One region of the Pseudomonas sp. SCB32 genome, then DNA from elsewhere that is predicted to be linked to it. Evidence: predicted binding sites of a transcription regulator. Region 1 holds the regulator's gene; the other holds the start of a gene.
The links. Region 1 encodes FliA, which starts transcription of late flagellar genes. Its sites were predicted from a motif close to CTAAAGTTTNNNNNNNNNNNGCCGNTAA; they were not measured.
Positions count from the first base shown of each region.

Region 2: the regulator FliA is predicted to act here: its motif matches at 1,745-1,772, upstream of GA645_RS05935 (methyl-accepting chemotaxis protein).

Region 1 is NZ_CP045118.1:1,934,485-1,943,943, reverse strand. Features, by position in the region: gene GA645_RS09240 (flagellar motor protein) at 1-151, opposite strand, end outside; gene GA645_RS09235 (chemotaxis response regulator protein-glutamate methylesterase) at 151-1,260, opposite strand; gene GA645_RS09230 (chemotaxis protein CheA) at 1,317-3,554, opposite strand; gene GA645_RS09225 (protein phosphatase CheZ) at 3,586-4,371, opposite strand; gene GA645_RS09220 (chemotaxis response regulator CheY) at 4,391-4,765, opposite strand; gene fliA (RNA polymerase sigma factor FliA) at 4,942-5,691, opposite strand; gene fleN (flagellar synthesis regulator FleN) at 5,688-6,518, opposite strand; gene flhF (flagellar biosynthesis protein FlhF) at 6,687-7,997, opposite strand; gene flhA (flagellar biosynthesis protein FlhA) at 8,013-9,459, opposite strand, start outside.
Region 2 is NZ_CP045118.1:1,265,335-1,274,793, reverse strand. Features, by position in the region: gene GA645_RS05950 (type II and III secretion system protein family protein) at 1-154, opposite strand, end outside; gene cpaB (Flp pilus assembly protein CpaB) at 170-1,084, opposite strand; gene GA645_RS05940 (Flp family type IVb pilin) at 1,459-1,659, shown strand; gene GA645_RS05935 (methyl-accepting chemotaxis protein) at 1,814-3,709, shown strand; gene GA645_RS05930 (methyl-accepting chemotaxis protein) at 4,101-5,990, shown strand; gene GA645_RS05925 (helicase HerA-like domain-containing protein) at 6,121-7,596, opposite strand; gene pncB (nicotinate phosphoribosyltransferase) at 7,680-8,873, opposite strand; gene GA645_RS05915 (hypothetical protein) at 8,965-9,195, opposite strand; gene GA645_RS05910 (lipopolysaccharide kinase InaA family protein) at 9,192-9,459, opposite strand, start outside.

The DNA of each region.
Region 1 (9,459 bases):
TCTGCAGCAACGCCGCGGCCAGGGTGCCGCCGACCACGATCAGCGCGGCCGGGCCATTGGCCAGCGCGCCGACGTGCCCGCCCTCGAGGAAGTTGCCACCAATGATGGCAACCAGCGCGAGGATCAGGCCGACCAGGCTGAGCACATCCATCAGCCGCAGGCCTCGGTGAGGTGACGGCCGATGTCGTCCAGGCTGTACACCGCATCGGCCAGGCCCGCCTTGGCGATCGCCATGGGCATGCCGTAGATCACGCAGCTGGCTTCATCCTGCGCCCACACCTGGCTACCGCCCTGCTTGAGCATGCGCGCGCCTTCGCGGCCGTCGGCGCCCATGCCGGTGAGGACCACCGCCAGCACCTTGTCACCGTAGGCCTTGGACGCGGAACCAAAGGTCACGTCGACGCAGGGCTTGTAGTTCAGTCGCTCATCGCCGGGCAGGATGCGCACGGCGCCACGGCCATCGATCATCATCTGCTTGCCGCCCGGCGCCAGCAGGGCCACGCCCGGGCGCAGCAGGTCGCCGTCTTCGGCTTCCTTGACGGTGATCCTGCACAGCTTGTCCAGGCGCTCGGCGAAGGCCTTGGTGAACGCCGCCGGCATGTGCTGGATCAGCACCAGCGGCGCGGGGAAGTTGGCAGGCAGCTGGGTCAGGACCCGCTGCAGCGCCACCGGCCCACCGGTGGAAGTACCGATGGCCACCAGCCGGTAGGGCTTACGCTTTGGGGCAGCGGAGGTCGCCGCCGCGGGCGCGGCATGGCCACTGGGGCTCGCGGGTGCCGCATGGCGCGCAGCACTGCCGGCCGGCGCCGGAGCGACAGCCGGGGCACTGCTGGAATAGCTGGTGTAGGCGGCGAAGCGGCGGTTGCTCTTGGCGATGGTGTGGACCTTCTCGCACAACAGCTGGCGCACCTTGTCCGGATGGCGCGAGATATCCTCGAAGTTCTTCGGCAGGTAGTCCACCGCGCCAGCGTCCAGCGCGTCCAGGGTCACCCGCGCGCCTTCGTGGGTCAGCGAGGAGAACATCAGGACCGGGGTCGGACAACGCTGCATGATGGTCCGCACGGCAGTGATGCCGTCCATCAGCGGCATCTCGTAGTCCATGGTGATCACGTCGGGCTTGAGCGCCAGCGCCTGGTCGATCGCCTCGCGGCCGTTGGTCGCCGTGCCGACCACCTGGATCTGCGGATCGGCGGAGAGAATCTCCGAGACACGGCGGCGGAAGAATCCCGAATCGTCCACCACCAGGACTTTGACAGCCATAGACACTCCTGAATAAAGCCTTGCCACGCGCGCGGGCGTCCCCGCGCACGGAAGTATCAGATACGCCGCGCGTAACGCTTGAGCATGCTCGGCACATCGAGGATCAGGGCGATCCGCCCGTCACCGGTGATGGTCGCTCCGGCCATGCCTGGCGTGCCCTGCAGCATCTTGCCCAGCGGCTTGATCACCACCTCTTCCTGGCCCACCAACTGGTCGACCACGAAGCCGATGCGCTGGGTGCCCACGGAGAGGATCACCACGTGGCCCTCGCCCTGCTCTTCATACTCGGCGCCCGGCACCAGCCAGCGCTTGAGGTAGAACAGCGGCAGCGCCTTGTCGCGGACGATCACCACTTCCTGGCCGTCGACCACATTGGTGTTCGACAGGTCGAGGTGGAAGATCTCGTTGACGTTCACCAGCGGGAAGGCGAAGGCCTGGTTGCCCAGCATCACCATCAGGGTCGGCATGATCGCCAGGGTCAGCGGGACCTTGATGACGATCTTCGAGCCCTGGCCCTTGGTGGAGTAGATGTTGATGATGCCGTTGAGCTGCGAAATCTTGGTCTTCACCACGTCCATGCCGACACCGCGGCCGGAGACGTCGGAAATCTCGGTCTTGGTCGAGAAGCCCGGGGCGAAGATCAGGTTGTAGCACTCGGACTCGGACAGGCGATCGGCGGCGTCCTTGTCCAGCAGGCCCTTCTCCACGGCCTTGGCGCGCAGCACGTCCGGGTCCATGCCCTTGCCGTCATCGGAGATCGACAGCAGGATGTGGTCGCCTTCCTGTTCGGCGGACAGCACCACCCGGCCGGAACGCGCCTTGCCGGCGGCCTCGCGCTCGTCCGGGCCTTCGATGCCGTGGTCCACCGCGTTGCGCACCAGGTGCACCAGCGGGTCGGCCAGGGCCTCGACCAGGTTCTTGTCGAGGTCGGTCTCTTCGCCGATCAGCTCAAGGTTGATCTCTTTCTTCAGATTGCGCGCGAGATCGCGCACCTGACGCGGGAAGCGGCCGAAGACTTTCTTGATCGGCTGCATGCGGGTTTTCATGACCGCCGACTGCAGGTCCGCGGTGACCACGTCGAGGTTCGACACGGCCTTGGCCATGGCCTCGTCGCCGCTGTTGGCGCCCAGGCGCACCAGGCGGTTACGCACCAGCACCAGTTCGCCGACCATGTTCATGATTTCGTCGAGGCGCGCGGTGTCCACGCGCACCGTGGTTTCCGCCTCGCTCGCCGGCTTCTCGGCGGCAGCGGCACGCGGCGCCTCTGCGGGCTTGGCGGCTGCCTTTGCTGGCGCCGGGACGGCAGCGGGCTTGGCCGGTTGCGGCGCGGCGGCCGGTTTGGCGGCGGGCTTGGCGGCGGCGAGCGGTTCTTCCTTCGCGCCGGTGAACTGTCCCTTGCCGTGCAGCTCGTCGAGCAGCTTCTCGAATTCGTCGTCGGTGATGTTGTCGTCGCCAGCGGTCGCCTCGGCGGCTTTCTCGCTGGGCTCGGCTTTCTCGGCCGCAGCAGCACTCTCGGTGGGAGCAGCAGACGGCTCGTCCTTGGCGCCGGTGAACTGGCCCTTGCCATGCAGCTGGTCGAGCAGCGCTTCGAACTCGTCGTCGGTGATGTCGTCGCCACCGCTGGCGGCCGGGGCCGCTTCGCTCACGACGGGAGCTACGCTGGCCGGCGACTGGGTGCCACCGAACTGGCCCTTGCCGTGCAACTGGTCGAGCAGCGCCTCGAACTCGTCATCGGTGATGTCGTCGCCACCGTTGCCGACCGCTGCAGCCGGAGCGTCGGCGGCGGGCTCCAGGGCATCCATCAGTTGCTCGAATTCAGCGTCGGTGATGTCACCGTAGGTCGCGGGAGCCTCCGCTGCGGGCTCGGGCTCGGCAATCACCGGCGCTTCGACCGGTTCGTTGCCGCCCGGCTCGGCGAGGCGCGACAGCGCGGCCAGCAGTTCGGGAGTCGCCGGGGTCGGCTCCTCCGCATCGCGCACCTGCTGGAACATCACATTGACGGTATCCAGCGCCTGCAGGACCACGTCCATGAGCTCGGCGTCCACGCGGCGTTCGCCCTTGCGCAGGATGTCGAACACGTTCTCGGCGATGTGGCAGCACTCCACCAGCGCGTTCAGCTGGAGGAAGCCCGCTCCGCCCTTGACGGTGTGGAACCCACGGAAAATCGCATTGAGCAGGTCCATGTCATCGGGTCGGCTTTCCAGCTCGACCAGTTGTTCGGACAGCTGCTCGAGGATCTCGCCGGCCTCCACCAGGAAGTCCTGGAGGATCTCGTCATCGGCGTCGAAGCTCATTCGGTGCTCCCTCTACAGCGTCAGCGGACGCTTAAAAACCAAGGCTGGACAACAGGTCGTCGACATCGTCCTGACCGGATACGACGTCTTTTCTTGTATCGGCAGCAATCTGCGGACCTTCACCCTTGGACGATCTTTCTTTTTCGACGGCGTCGCGCATGCCGTCGTAGTCGTGCTCGATGCCCGCGTAACGGTCCACCTGGCCGGCCATCCAGACCAGCTTGACCAGGTTCGACTCGACCTCGGTGACCAGTTTGGTGACGCGCTTGATCACCTGTCCGGTGAGGTCCTGGAAGTCCTGCGCCAGGAGGATGTCGTTGAGGTGCGCGGAAAGCTTCCGGCTGTCCTGGGCGCTGATGTAGAGGAACTGCTCGACGCGCTTGGCCAGCTCACGGAAGGCGTCGGGGCCCAGCTCGCGGCGCATGAAGCGTCCCCAGTCTTCCTGCAGTTCCTTGGCCTGGGTCTCGATGTGCATGACCACCGGAGTGCACTCTTCCACCAGGTCCATGGTGCGGTTCGCCGCCTTCTCGGTCATCTTCACCACGTAGGAGAGACGATCGGTGGCGTCGGCGATCTGCGACATTTCCTCGGCGTGGCGGGAATTGGGATCGATCTGGAAGTTGACGATGGCGTTGTGCAGCTCACGGGTGAGCTTGCCCACTTCCTGGTAGAGCCCGCGATCGCGCGCCTGGTTGAGCTCGGAGATCAGCTGCACGGCGGTCTGGACGTCGCCGCGTTCGAGGCAGTCGACCAATTCGCGCGCGTGTTTTTTCAGGGTCGACTCGAAGTCACCCGCGGATTCGTTGACGAGATCCATGACGCCCTCTCAGTCAGCCTCAGCTGCCGACCCGCTCGAAAATCTTCTCGATCTTTTCTTTCAGCACCTGAGCGGTGAAAGGCTTGACCACATAGCCGTTGACCCCGGCCTGGGCGGCTTCAATGATCTGGTCGCGCTTGGCCTCGGCGGTGACCATCAGTACCGGCAGGTGCTTCAGGCGCTCGTCGGCGCGGACCGCGCGCAGCAGGTCGATGCCGGTCATGCCGGGCATGTTCCAGTCGGTGACGAGGAAGTCGAAGTTGCCGCTGTGCAGCATCGGCAGCGCAGTGGTGCCGTCGTCGGCCTCTGCGGTGTTGGTGAACCCCAGGTCACGCAGGAGGTTCTTGATGATGCGCCTCATCGTGGAAAAGTCGTCCACGATGAGAATTTTCATATTCTTGTCCAAACCGACCTCCATCGATACCAGGCACGTCCTGGCGGGCGTGCCGTCAATTCATCGAGCGGCGTGCGCTCATCCCGTGTGGGCGGCGTCAAAGGGACGTCGCCCTGAAGAATTCTGAAATCTAAATCTGAAGCCTACGAAAAAGCCGACGCGAAACTACCCGAACCTCAGTGCGCGCGCCACTCCGCCAGACGTGCCCGCAGGCGCGCGGCGCATTGGCTGTGCAGCTGACTGACCCGGGATTCGCTGACCCCCAGCACTTCGCCGATCTCCTTGAGGTTGAGTTCCTCGTCGTAGTACAGGGCCAGCACCAGCCGCTCGCGCTCGGGCAGCTTGGTGATGGCTTCGGCGAGCGCCGCCTGGAAGCGTTCGTCTTCCAGGCCGTGGGAGGGCTCGTTTCCCTGGTGCGAAGCGTCTTCGGCCAGGCCACTGCCCTGCTCGCCGTCCTGCAGCAGGTCGTCGAAGCTGTACAGGCGGCTGCCCTGGGTGTCGCTGAGGATGCCGTAATATTCTTCGAGACTCATATTGAGTTCGGCAGCAACCTCCTGATCTTTAGCGTCACGACCGGTTCTGGCCTCGACGGCGCGAATCGCGTCGCTGACCATGCGCGAGTTACGGTGCACCGAACGCGGGGCCCAGTCGCCCTTGCGCACCTCGTCGAGCATGGCGCCACGGATGCGAATGCCGGCGTAGGTCTCGAAGCTCGCGCCCTTGCCGGCGTCGTATTTCTTCGCCGCTTCCAGCAGGCCGATCATGCCGGCCTGCATCAGGTCCTCCACCTGCACGCTGGCCGGCAGGCGGCCCAGCAGGTGGTAGGCAATGCGCTTGACCAGCGGCGCGTACCGCTGGATCAGTTGGTCCTGGGAGTTCTGCGCCTGTGCCTTGCTGTACATACGCGCTCCGGAGGCCATCATCATACGGCCGAACCCGTGGACGGATGCTGCACCAGGCGCTCGACGAAGAACTCCAGGTGCCCACGTGGGTTGGCCGGCAGCGGCCAGCTGTCGACTTTCTGCGCAATCGCACGGAAGGCCAGGGACGCCTTGCTGCGCGGGAACGCCTCATACACCGAACGCTGCTTCTGCACCGCCTTGCGCACCGACTCGTCGTACGGAACGGCGCCGACGTACTGCAGCGCCACGTCGAGGAAGCGGTCAGTGACCTTGGTCAGCTTGGCGAACAGGTTGCGGCCCTCCTGGGGGCTGTGCGCCATGTTCGCCAGTACGCGGAAGCGGGTCATGCCGTAGTCGCGGTTGAGCAACTTGATCAACGCGTAGGCGTCGGTGATCGAGGTGGGTTCGTCGCAGACGACCAACAGCACTTCCTGCGCGGCACGCACGAAGCTCACCACCGAGTCGCCGATGCCGGCGGCGGTATCCACCACCAGCACGTCGATGTTCTCGCTGATGTCGCTGAACGCCTGGATCAGACCGGCGTGCTGCATCGGCGTGAGGTGCACCATGCTCTGCGTGCCGGAGGCCGCCGGAACGATGCGAACACCGCCGGGCCCTTGGAGGATCACGTCGCGCAGATCGCACTCGCCTTCAATCACATCGGCCAGCGTGCGCTTGGGCGTCAGGCCCAGCAGCACGTCGACGTTGGCCAGGCCCAGGTCGGCGTCCAGCAGCATGACGCGGCGGCCGAGGTCGGCCAACGCCAGCGACAGGTTCACCGACACGTTGGTCTTGCCGACACCACCCTTGCCACCGGTGACTGCGATTACCTGTACAGGATGCATGCCCATATCAATACCTTGTCTCGTCATTCAGCCGCCGCGCCCCCTGGCGCTGCGGCCCTGCCGGCCGCGGTGCTCTACCGCTTCCGGCGTTCGCGGATCGTCTCCCAGAGCATCCGCCTCGCCGGGCAGCCCACCTGGCCGCCCGTCACCCCACCACGGGGCCGTTCAATTCGTTCAGCCGGCGCGACGCACCGGCTGCTGGTACAGACCGGCGAACAGGTCGGCCATGGCGTCCTCGCTCGGCTCTTCCGGCGACTGCAGACTCACCGCGCGGCTGACCAGTTGGTGGCTGCGCGCAATCTGCAGATCATCCGGAATCTTCGGACCGTCCGCCAGATAGGCTACCGGGAGACGCTGGCCAATTGCCAGAGCAAGCGCCTCGCCGAGGCTGCCGGCTTCGTCCAGCTTGGTCAGGATGCACCCGGCCAGACCGCACACACGATAGTTCTGCCAGGCGGCCTTGAGCACCTGGCTCTGGCTGGTCGCGGCCAGCACCAGATAGTTCTTCACGTTCAGGCTCTGCGCCGCCAGGGCTTCGAGCTGCATGCGCAGCGCCGGATCGTTGGCCGGCAGGCCGGCGGTATCGATCAGCACCAGGCGCTTGCGCGCCAGCGGCGCCATGGCCTGAATCAGCGACTGGCCCGGATCGACCAGGGTTACCGGCACGTTGAGGATGCGACCGAGGGTCTTGATCTGCTCCTGCGCACCGATGCGGAAGCTGTCCATCGAGACCAGGGCGATGCTCTGCGCGCCGTACTTCAGCACGTAGCGGGCGGCAAGCTTGGCCAGGGTCGTCGTTTTGCCCATGCCGGCCGGGCCGACCAGCGCAACCACCCCGCCCTGCTCCAGCAGGTCGATTTCCGGGGCGTTGATGGAGCGCGCCAGGTGTGCCAGCAGCATGCGCCAGGCCTGCTTCGGCTCAGCGATGGAGGCGACTTTTTCCAGCAGGCTGCGCGACAGGTCAGCCGGCAGCCCCATGCGCTGCAGGCGGCGCCACAGGTTGGCCTGCCTCGGACGCTGGCTCTGCAACTGGTTCCAGGCGATGGAGCCCAGCTGCACTTCGATCAGTTCACGCAGGCCGTTGAGCTCGAAGCGCATGGCTTCCAGGGCCTGCTGGCCGACGTTGGCGGCAGCCGGTGCGACCGGCGCGGCCATGGCTTCGGCCAGGGTCTCGGCGGCGCTGCGGCGCGGCACCTCTGCGCCGTACATTTGACGGTCCTTGCGCACGGCCTCGCTCATGCGGGTCGGCTCGCTCAGCTCGGCCTTGGCCTGGGCGATCCGTGCCTGGGTCTTGCGCAGCTCGGCTTCCAGCGCCGGGTTCGGCTTGCTGGCCGCCGCCGGGGCCTGGTAGTCCAGCGCCGCGGTCAGCTCGACGCCGCCGGCGACACGGCGGTTGCCGATGATCGCGGCATCCGGGCCCAGCTCGTCACGGACCAGTTTCATGGCCTGACGCATATCGGCGGCGAAGAAGCGTTTTACCTGCATGGCCTGGGACCTCAATCAGTTCTGCCCAACGGTGGCGACGATCGTCACTTGTTTGTTATCCGGGATTTCCTGGTAAGCCAGCACGTGCATGGTGGGGACCGCCATCCGCGCGAATCGGGACATCATCGCGCGAACGGGACCAGCCACCAGCAGGATCGCCGGCTTGCCGAGCATTTCCTGGCGCTGCGCCGACTCGACCATCGAGCGTTGCAGCTTTTCCGCCATTCCGGGCTCCAGCAACATGCCGTCTTCGGAGCCCTGTCCGGCCTTCTGAAGACTATTGAGCAATATCTGTTCCAACCTGGGTTCCAGAGTGATCACGGGCAGCTCCGGCTCTAGTCCCACAATGGTTTGCACGATTGCGCGGGACAGCGAGACGCGAACTGCCGCCACCATGGCGGCGGGATCTTGACTCTTGGCGGCGACGTTGGCGATGGCCTCGGCAATGGTGCGGATGTCGCGCACCGGCACCTGCTCCTGCAGCAGCGCCTGCAGGACCTTGAGCAGGGTCGACAGGGAGATCATCCCCGGCACCAGTTCTTCCGCGAGCTTGGGCGAGGTCTTGGCCAGCAGCTGCATCAGTTGCTGAACTTCCTCGTGGCCGAGCAGCTCATGGGCGTGCTTGTGCAGCACCTGGTTCAGGTGGGTGGCGACCACGGTGCTGGCGTCGACCACGGTGTAGCCCAGGGACTGCGCCTGGTCGCGCTGCGAGGCCTCGATCCACACCGCCTCCAGGCCGAAGGCCGGGTCCTTGCCGGCGATGCCGTTGAGGGTGCCGAACACCTGGCCGGGGTTGATCGCCAGCTCGCGGTCCGGATAGATCTCGGCCTCGGCCACGCTGACGCCCATGAGCGTCAGGCGATAAGCGTTGGGCAGCAGGTCGAGGTTGTCGCGGATGTGCACCGAGGGCATCAGGAAGCCCAGGTCCTGGGACAGCTTCTTGCGCACGCCCTTGATCCGCGCCAGCAGCTGGCCACCCTGGTTGCGGTCCACCAGCGGGATCAGGCGGTAGCCGACTTCCAGGCCGACCAGGTCCACCGGGGTCACATCGTCCCAGCCCAGCTCCTTGGTTTCCTGGGCGCGCTGGGCCGGCAGCAGCTCCTGCTGGCGCTGGGTTTCCTGTTCGGCCTGCTGCGCCGCCTGGCGCTGGCGTTGCCAGATCAGCCAGGCGCCGCCGGCGGCCAGGGCTCCCAGGCCAACGAAGGAAATGTGCGGCATGCCCGGCACCAGGCCCATGGCGATCAGGATCGCGGCGGAGATGGCCAGCGCCTTGGGCGAAGCGAACATCTGCCGGTTGACCTGCTGGCCCATGTCCTCGGCGCTGGACACGCGGGTCACCATGATCGCCGCGGCGGTGGACAGCAGCAGCGACGGCAGTTGCGCCACCAGGCCGTCACCGATGGTCAGCAGGGCGTAGACCTTGCCGGCATCGCCGAAGCCCATCGAGTGCTGCAGCATGCCG
Region 2 (9,459 bases), 670 kb from region 1:
CCGGCAGCTGCTGGTCGACCTGGGCGCCCTGCTGGATATCGAGGTTCAGTTGCCGACCGGCGAAGCCGGCGCAGGCGCTCGGTATCGCCTGCGCGGCGGAATGGACGGCACAGGCCAGCAGCGCGGCCAACGACAGGATGAAGCGCTTGGACATCAATGCACTCCTTGCTCAATGTGCTTCACGGGTGACGGTGGTACCGCGATAGACCACGACGCCCGGACTCACCTGCGGCGCCGACACCTGGCGCGAGGCTGGCGCCGCGTGGGCCTTGCCGAGGAGTTGATCAAGGGTGATCGGCGGGCTGCCGGCAGCATTCAGCGACGCTTCGAGGTAGCGCCCCTGCTGCTCTTTCTCATAGAGATTCTCGTCCTTGCTGCGCACCGCCAGGCGCAGCGACCCGGCCTGACTGGCCAGCATCAGCCGCGACGCTGCCTCGGCCGGCACGGCAAGCACGGCGGTGCGTGGCGGGCGCGGGGTCTTGTCCTTGGGATCACCAGCGTTGCGAACCTGGCCATCGTTGGCGACGGCGATCTGCTCGCCGTAGGTCAGGACACGCACCCCGGGCAGCACCACCTGGGCGCTGACGACGCGGTCGGTGCTCTGCTGGTCCTGGACGAAAAGCATGACGTCGACGTAATCGCCGGGGAGCACGAACCCGCCGCCGCCGATCACCTCGTCCACGGCGATGGCCATGGCCCGCTCGTCCGGGCGGATGGTCCGCGCCAGCGGGCCGCCGGGCTCCATCAGCGCTGCGGAAAGAATGCTTCCGGCCGGCACAGCGACCCAGACACGCTGCCCGATCAGTGCGTCCGGCTTGGGATAACTGCCCGCCGGTGCGGTATGCAGCAGTTCGATGGCCAGATCGTCCTTGCCGATCACCGTCAGCGCGGACAGGTCACGCCGCGCTACCACGACAGGCGTACGCTGCAACTTGTCCGCTTCCGCCATCACTACCGGCGCCCCTTCCTGCACCACACCGGTGACCGGCGCAGCCGGCTTTCCCACGGATAACCCCAGATATCCCACAACCCCAGCACACAACAGCAACAGCCCGGCGAAAACCATCAGCACCTTGCTATTCATGTCCACTTCCTTGGCGTTATCGGGAAAGGTGAACCTGGCGGTCCACAGCCTGATCGGAAGTCACAACACCGGCGCCGCCGGTATACGTCCTTCAGACCCTTATAGTTTTTTCGACCCGACAGGAAAGTTCGATAAGACCCCTTCCTCATAACGAGAGACTGCTTGTTCCAAAGCAGAATTTAGTTGCTGCGGATATAGCGTCAAATGCCGGCGATGAAATTCCAATCCTCAGTTAGTTCTACTTCGCCATGACTATAACTTTGGTATTAGCGCTATTTGATCAATTGCATTCCGCCATACCGAGCCTAGCCTGACGGTGAAGTCGGGGCGCCGCCCCGGAGGTGCCGCCAGGAGCAACCGCGATGAACCTGAACATCAAAGACCTGACTCTGAAGCTCTACTGCAAGGCCAAGGCATTCGCAGCCGACAAGGAAGGCGCTACTGCTATTGAATATGCGGTTATCGCCGGGTTGATCGGGGTGGTCATCATTGCCGGGGCACGCATCCTCGGAACTGATATCAGCACCATGTTCACCAATATCGGCGGCTCGCTACCAACCGGAACCGCACCGTAATCGGAAATCGCGCTTCCGCAGCACGACAAGAGAACTTCCTCCCCGGCCGCCATGAATGGCGGCCGGGTATATATCCCTATTCAGGTTAAAGTCTTCCGCCATCCAGCCGATACATCCTGCCTACCCCTTGTTCCACCTGCAGGATGCTTTTCCAATGCTTCGCTCGCTGTCCTTCGCCAAGAAGATCCTTCTGGCGGCCTCCCTCGTGGTCATCTTCGCCTTCGCCTGCTTCATCCTCTTCAACGACTTCCGCCAACGCGAGGCGATTCACACCGCCACCGACTCCAAACTGACCGAGGTCGGCAGCCTGACCGCCAGCAACATCCAGAGCTGGCTGGAAGGCCGCATCCACCTGGTGGAAAGCGAAGCCGCGCAACTGGCTGAGCAGGAGCCGACGCCCGAGCGCATCCAGCACGTGCTGGAGCAGCAGGTGTTCCAGAAGAACTTCGAATCGGTCTACCTCGGCGAAGCGGCCAGCGGCGTGTTCACCATGCGCCCCTATGCGCCGATGCCCGATGGCTACGACCCGCGCCAGCGCGGCTGGTACAAGGACGCCGTGGCCGCTGGCCGCCTGATCGTCACCGAGCCCTTCCTGGACGCCGGCACCAACGAGCAGATCCTCGCCATGTCCATGCCGGTGATGCGCAATGGCCAACTGATCGGTGTCGCCGCCGGCGACATGAAGCTGGAAACCATCACCGCCATCATCAACTCGCTGAAGTTCGACGGTAACGGCTACGCCTTCCTGGTCAGCGACAGCGGCAAGATCCTGCTGCACCCGGACAGCCAGCAGATCTTCAAGAACCTCTCCGACATCTACCCGCACGGTGCCCCGAAAGTGCAGGCCGGCGTGCAGGAAGTCAGCCTCAACGGCGAGGACCAGCTGGTGTCCATGTCCCCGGTGAAGGGCCTGCCGGGCGTCACCTGGTACGTCGCCCTGGTGCTGGACAAGGGCGCGGCCTACTCCATGCTCAGCGACTTCCGCACCTCGGCCATCATTGCCACCGCCATCGCCATCGTCGCCATCCTGCTCCTGCTGGGCATGCTGATCCGCGTGCTGATGGCCCCGCTGACCGACATGGGCCGCGCCATGCAGGACATCGCCCAGGGCGACGGCGACCTCACCCAGCGCCTGAAGGTCGCCAGCAACGACGAGTTCGGCGTGCTGGCCAACGCCTTCAACCGCTTCGTCGAGCGCATCCACGAATCCATCCGCGAAGTGGCCTCCACCGCGCGCAGCCTGCACGACGTTTCGCAGCTGGTGGTCAACGCCTCCAACTCGTCCATGAGCAACTCCGACGAGCAGGCCAACCGCACCAACAGCGTGGCTGCCGCGATCAACGAGCTGGGCGCCGCCGCCCAGGAAATCGCCCGCAACGCCGCCGATGCCTCGCACCACGCCACCGACGCCTCGCATCAGGCCGGCGATGGCCGCCAGGTGGTCGAGCAGACCATCAGCGCGATGAACCAGCTGTCCGACAAGATCAGCTCGGCCTGCGCCAACATCGAGGCACTGAACAGCCGCACGGTGAACATCGGGCAGATCCTCGAAGTGATCAAGGGCATCTCCGAGCAGACCAACCTGCTGGCCCTGAACGCCGCCATCGAAGCAGCCCGCGCCGGGGAAGCCGGCCGTGGCTTCGCCGTGGTCGCCGACGAGGTGCGCAACCTGGCGCACCGCGCCCAGGAATCGGCGCAGCAGATCCAGAAGATGATCGAGGAACTGCAAGTCGGCGCCCGCGAAGCCGTGGACACCATGACCGAAAGCCAGCGCTACAGCCTGGAAAGCGTGGAGATCGCCAACCGCGCCGGCGAGCGCCTGGCCAGCGTCACCCACCGCATCGGCGAGATCGACTCGATGAACCAGTCGGTGGCCACCGCCACCGAGGAGCAGACCGCCGTGGTCGACTCGCTGAACATGGACATCACCGAGATCAATACCCTGAACCAGGAAGGCGTGGAGAACCTGCAGGCGACCCTGCGTGCCTGCGCCGACCTGGAGAACCAGGCCGGGCGCCTGCGCCAGTTGGTGGACAGCTTCCGCATCTGATCCCAGCGGAAACGAAAAAGGCGCCTCTGGGCGCCTTTTTCTATTTCCTACCCGCCAGTGCAAACCCATAGGAGCGCGCCATGCGCGCGAATCGCGGGCATGGCCCGCTCCTACAGGGGATATCGAGGCCGTCCCCGACCGTTCGTCCGCCTGCCTCAAGCTTCCACTCGGCGAGCCGACAGCAAGAGTGAAGGTCCACGAGAACAATGAATCCAGTCGGGCCCGATATCACCACCGGCACATGGGAGTGCCGGCCCCGCCCGCCCGGTCACCCGCCGCGCAGGCTCTGTCCGCTCCGTCACCACACGGACGGGCGCGCTGCGGCGACATCGGATCTGTCGCCCAGACCCACGCCGTTCTGGCATCCCACTACTTCCGGACTCGACGCAGCATGATCAAGAGCCTGAAATTCAGCCATAAGATCCTCCTGGCCGCCTCGCTTGTGGTTTTCTCCGCCTTTGCCCTCTTCACCCTCTACAACGACTACTTGCAGCGCAACGCGATCCGCGATGATCTCGAAAGCTACCTGCGAGAAATGGGCACGGTGACCGCCAACAATATCCAGAGCTGGCTGGGCGGCCGGCTGCTGCTGATCGAAAGCACCGCGCAGACCCTCGCCCGCGACAGCGCCCCTGAGCAGCTCGCCGCGCAGCTGGAGCAGGACACCCTGCACAATACCTTCATGTTCACCTACCTGGGCCAGCAGGACGGTACCTTCACCATGCGTCCGAAGGACTCCCTGCCCGCCGACTACGACCCGCGCACCCGCCCCTGGTACAAGGACGCCCTGGCCGCCGGCGGCACCACGCTGACCGAACCGTACATCGACGCGTCGACCCAGCAGCTGGTCATCACCGTTGCCACCCCGGCCCGCTCCGGCGGCAAGACCATCGGCGTAGTCGGTGGCGACATCGGCCTGAAGACCCTGGTGCAGATCATCAACTCGCTGGACTTCAGCGGCATGGGCTACGCCTTCCTGGTCAGCGGTGACGGCAAGATCCTCGTGCACCCGGACAAGAACCTGGTGATGAAGACCCTGGCCGAGGTCTACCCGCAGAACACCCCGCGCATCGGCGCCGGCTTCAGCGAGGCCGAACTGGACGGCCATACGCGCATCCTCAGCTTCACCCAGGTGCAGGGGCTGCCCTCGGTGAACTGGTACATCGGCCTGTCCATCGACAAGGACGCGGCCTACGCAATGCTGAGCAAGTTCCGCGCCTCGGCCATCATTGCCGCAGCCATCGCCATCGTCGCCATCCTGCTCCTGCTGGGCATGCTGATCCGCGTGCTGATGGCCCCGCTGACCGACATGGGCCGCGCCATGCAGGACATCGCCCAGGGCGACGGCGACCTCACCCAGCGCCTGAAGGTCGCCAGCAACGACGAGTTCGGCGTGCTGGCCAACGCCTTCAACCGCTTCGTCGAGCGCATCCACGAATCCATCCGCGAAGTGGCCTCCACCGCGCGCAGCCTGCACGACGTTTCGCAGCTGGTGGTCAACGCCTCCAACTCGTCCATGAGCAACTCCGACGAGCAGGCCAACCGCACCAACAGCGTGGCTGCCGCGATCAACGAGCTGGGCGCCGCCGCCCAGGAAATCGCCCGCAACGCCGCCGATGCCTCGCACCACGCCACCGACGCCTCGCACCAGGCCGGCGATGGCCGCCAGGTGGTCGAGCAGACCATCAGCGCGATGAACCAGCTGTCCGACAAGATCAGCTCGGCCTGCGCCAACATCGAGGCACTGAACAGCCGCACGGTGAACATCGGGCAGATCCTCGAAGTGATCAAGGGCATCTCCGAGCAGACCAACCTGCTGGCCCTGAACGCCGCCATCGAAGCAGCCCGCGCCGGGGAAGCCGGCCGTGGCTTCGCCGTGGTCGCCGACGAGGTGCGCAACCTGGCGCACCGCGCCCAGGAATCGGCGCAGCAGATCCAGAAGATGATCGAGGAGCTGCAGGTCGGCGCCCGCGAAGCCGTGGACACCATGACCGAAAGCCAGCGCTACAGCCTGGAAAGCGTGGAGATCGCCAACCGCGCCGGCGAGCGCCTGGCCAGCGTCACCCACCGCATCGGCGAGATCGACTCGATGAACCAGTCGGTGGCCACCGCCACCGAGGAGCAGACCGCCGTGGTCGACTCGCTGAACATGGACATCACCGAGATCAACACCCTGAACCAGGAAGGCGTGGAGAACCTGCAGGCGACCCTGCGCGCCTGCGCCGACCTGGAGAACCAGGCCGGGCGCCTGCGCCAGTTGGTGGACAGCTTCCGCATCTGATCTCAGCGGAAACGAAAAAGGCGCCTCTGGGCGCCTTTTTCTATTTCCTACCCGCCAGTGCAAACCCGTAGGAGCGCTGGGGGCGTCTTGCCCTTATTCGCGATGGGCGGGCATGGCCCGCCCATCGCCGTCAGCGTCGCTTGCTTCCACCCAGCAAGGCACCCATCAGGCCTCGCACCAATTCCCGGCCGATCTGGTTGGCCGCCTGCCGGACCACGGACTTCGCCGTCTGGCTGGCCAGGGTACCGAGCAACTCACCGGCCAGCCCACCCAGGTCGCTGCCGATCCCCTTCTCTTCCGTGGGCGCCATCTTGTTATCGGCGCGCCCGGTCAACTTCTCGTAGGCAGATTCGCGGTCGATCGGCTGGTCGTAGCGCCCCGCCAGCGGCGAACGGCGAATCACCTCGGCGCGCTCGGCGTCGGTCAGCGGGCCGATGCGAGATTGCGGCGGCGCCACGGTGACGCGCTGGACCATGGCCGGGGTGCCCTTCTCCTCCAGGGTACCCACCAGCGCCTCGCCGATGCCCAGCTCGGTGAGCACCTTGAGACTGTCGAACGCCGGGTTGGGACGGAAACCATCGGCCACCGCGCGCAGGGACTTCTGTTCCTTGGCGGTGAAAGCACGCAGGCCATGCTGGATACGCAGGCCAAGCTGGGCCAGCACGTCATCGGGCAGGTCGCTCGGCGATTGGGTCACGAAATACACACCCACGCCCTTGGAGCGGATCAGCCGCACCACCTGTTCCAGGCGGTCCTGCAGCGCCTTGGGCGTACCGTTGAACAACAGGTGCGCCTCGTCGAAGAACAGCGCGAGGATCGGTTTGTCGGCATCACCGCGCTCCGGCAACTGCTCGAACAGTTCAGCCAGCAGCCAGAGCAGGAAGGTGGCGTAGACCTTCGGCGCGTCATGCACCAGCTTGCTGGCATCGAGCAGGTGAATGCGCCCGCGCCCGTCGGGCTCGGGGTGCAGCAGGTCCTCCAGTTGCAGCGCCGGCTCGCCGAAGAACGCCTCGGCGCCCTGCTGCTCCAGCAACGCCAGGCGGCGCAGCAGGGCCTGGGAAGAAGCCGCGGTGAACAGCGCGCGGTCCTCGCCGAGGACTTCCGGGTGCTCCTTGAAGTGATTGAGCAGCGCCTTGAGGTCCTTCAGGTCGAGCAGCAGCAAGCCTTCACGATCCGCCACCTTGAACGCGGCGAACAGCGCGGCCTGCTGACTCTCGGTCAGCTCCAGCAAGTTGGCCAGCAGCAGCGGCCCCATCTCCGACAAGGTGGTGCGCAGCGGGTGCCCGGACTTGCCGGCGACATCCCACAGGCTCACCGGATACGCCTTGGCGGTGTAGTTCAGCCAGGGCATGCTGGCGATGCGCTCGGCCACCTTGCCCTGCGGGTTGCCGGCGGCGGCGATGCCGCACAGGTCGCCCTTGATGTCAGCGGCGAAGACCGCGATGCCAGCATCGCTGAAGGACTCGGCCAGGCGCTGTAGGGTGACGGTTTTGCCGGTGCCGGTGGCGCCGGCGATCAGGCCGTGGCGGTTGGCGAGCTTCCAGGCCTGGCCGACCGGCTGGCCGTCGGGACCTGCGCCAATGATGAGTTCGTTCGTGGCTGACATCCGTCACTCCCCGTCAATGGATGATCGCAATGGGTTGTCCGCTAAGACTGGCGCGTCACGCTGCACTGCGCAAACCGGCGTGCTCAGACCTTGAAGACGTGTTTGAGATAGTGGAGGAAGTTCTCGTCCCTGCACTGGGTCTTGCCCGGTGTATCGGAAATCTTCGCCACCGGGTGACCATTGCAGGCGGTCATCTTCAGCACGATGTTCATCGGCGCTGCATCAGGCACATCGCAGGTGAACTGGGTGCCGATGCCGAAGCTGACGTCGATACGACCGCGCAGTGCCCGGTAGATTTCCAGGGCACGTGGCAGGTTCAGGCCATCGGAGAACACCAGGGTCTTGCTGCGCGGATCGATCCCCAGGCGCTCGTAGTGACGGATAGCCTTTTCCGCCCACGCCAGCGGGTCCCCCGAGTCATGGCGCAGGCCGTCGAAGAGCTTGGCGAAATACAGGTCGAAATCGGCCAGGAAGGCATCCATGGTGATGCAGTCGGTCAAGGCGATCCCCAGCTGGCCACGGTACTCGCGAACCCAGCAGTCGAGGGCGGCGGCCTGGCTGTCGATCAGGCGCGGGCCGAGCTGCTGGTGCGCCATCAGCCACTCATGGGCCATGGTACCCAGCGGCTTCACCCCCAGCATCCGCGCCAGGTGCACGTTGCTGGTACCGACAAAGTGGCCGGGGAAGTCATCGCGCAGGTCTCGCACTACCGCCTCCTGCACCGGATAGGAGAAGCGCCGGCGAGTGCCGAAGTCGGCCATCTTGAAACCGGCCAGCTCCTCGGCGCTGGCCTCGCCACGCAGCCAGTGGAGCTTCTCCTGCAGGCGATCGCGCACCGCCGTCAGCGAAGCCCCCGGATAGCGGTGCCGGTTGCGCACTTCGCTGATGGTCGCCAGCAGCGGTACCTCGAAGAGGATCACATGCAGCCAGGGACCCTTGAGGCGGAGGAAGAACTCGCCGTTCTCGACGCCCAGCTCCACATAGCAGGGATTGAAGCGGAACAGCCCCAGGAAGCGGATGAAGTCCGGCTTGAAGAACGGAATGCGTTCGAGAAAGGTCAGCTCCTGAGGGGCGAACGACAGCTGTGACAGGTACTCCACCTGCTCGCGAACAGGGTCGAGGTAGGCGCGCAGGTCTTCCTCGTTGCGGCAGCGAAACTCCCACTCCACCTCGGCGTTGGGATAGTTGTGCAGTACCGCCTGCATCATGCTCAGCTTGTAGAAGTCGGTATCCAGCAGGTTCTGCACGATCCGCCGGGAAAATACGCTGTCGCTCATGCTCGTCTCGTTGCAGGCTCCGAACCGGCAGTCTAAACCCGTCGCCCACAAAAAACCCCGCCTAAGCGGGGTTCTCGTGAGATACGCGAAGTCAGCGCGACTGCGCGACAGCGCCCTGGGACATGCCGAACAGGAACAGCAGCAGGTCCTGGTCCGGACTGACCGCCTGCTTGTGACGCACATTGGGCGGTACCGGACAGGACCCCGAATCTGCCCTGCTCGAAATGACCGAGGGAGAAGGTTCATGCCAGGCGGCTGCCGCCAGGGTTGCCACCCCGAGCGCGCCGATCAGGAGCAAACTTCGCGTAACTTCTAACTTCATGTCTGCAACCCTTTGATGGCGCTGCCAAACGCCGCTTGGTAACCATAGACAAAGGCCTGCCACTGCGCCTCTGTCCACGACGAACGGCGTTTCACCTGGCGAAGGTCATGACGCGCGGCGCGCTGGGCGCTGAAACGTCGGCGGGCCTTCTCCATGTCGATCAGCGCCACTTCAATCTTGTCGCCGTCCACCTGCACGAATACGTGCTTGAGGTACAGGCAGCCATGCTGCCAATGACCGGCGTTAAGTTTGGCAAGGGTACTA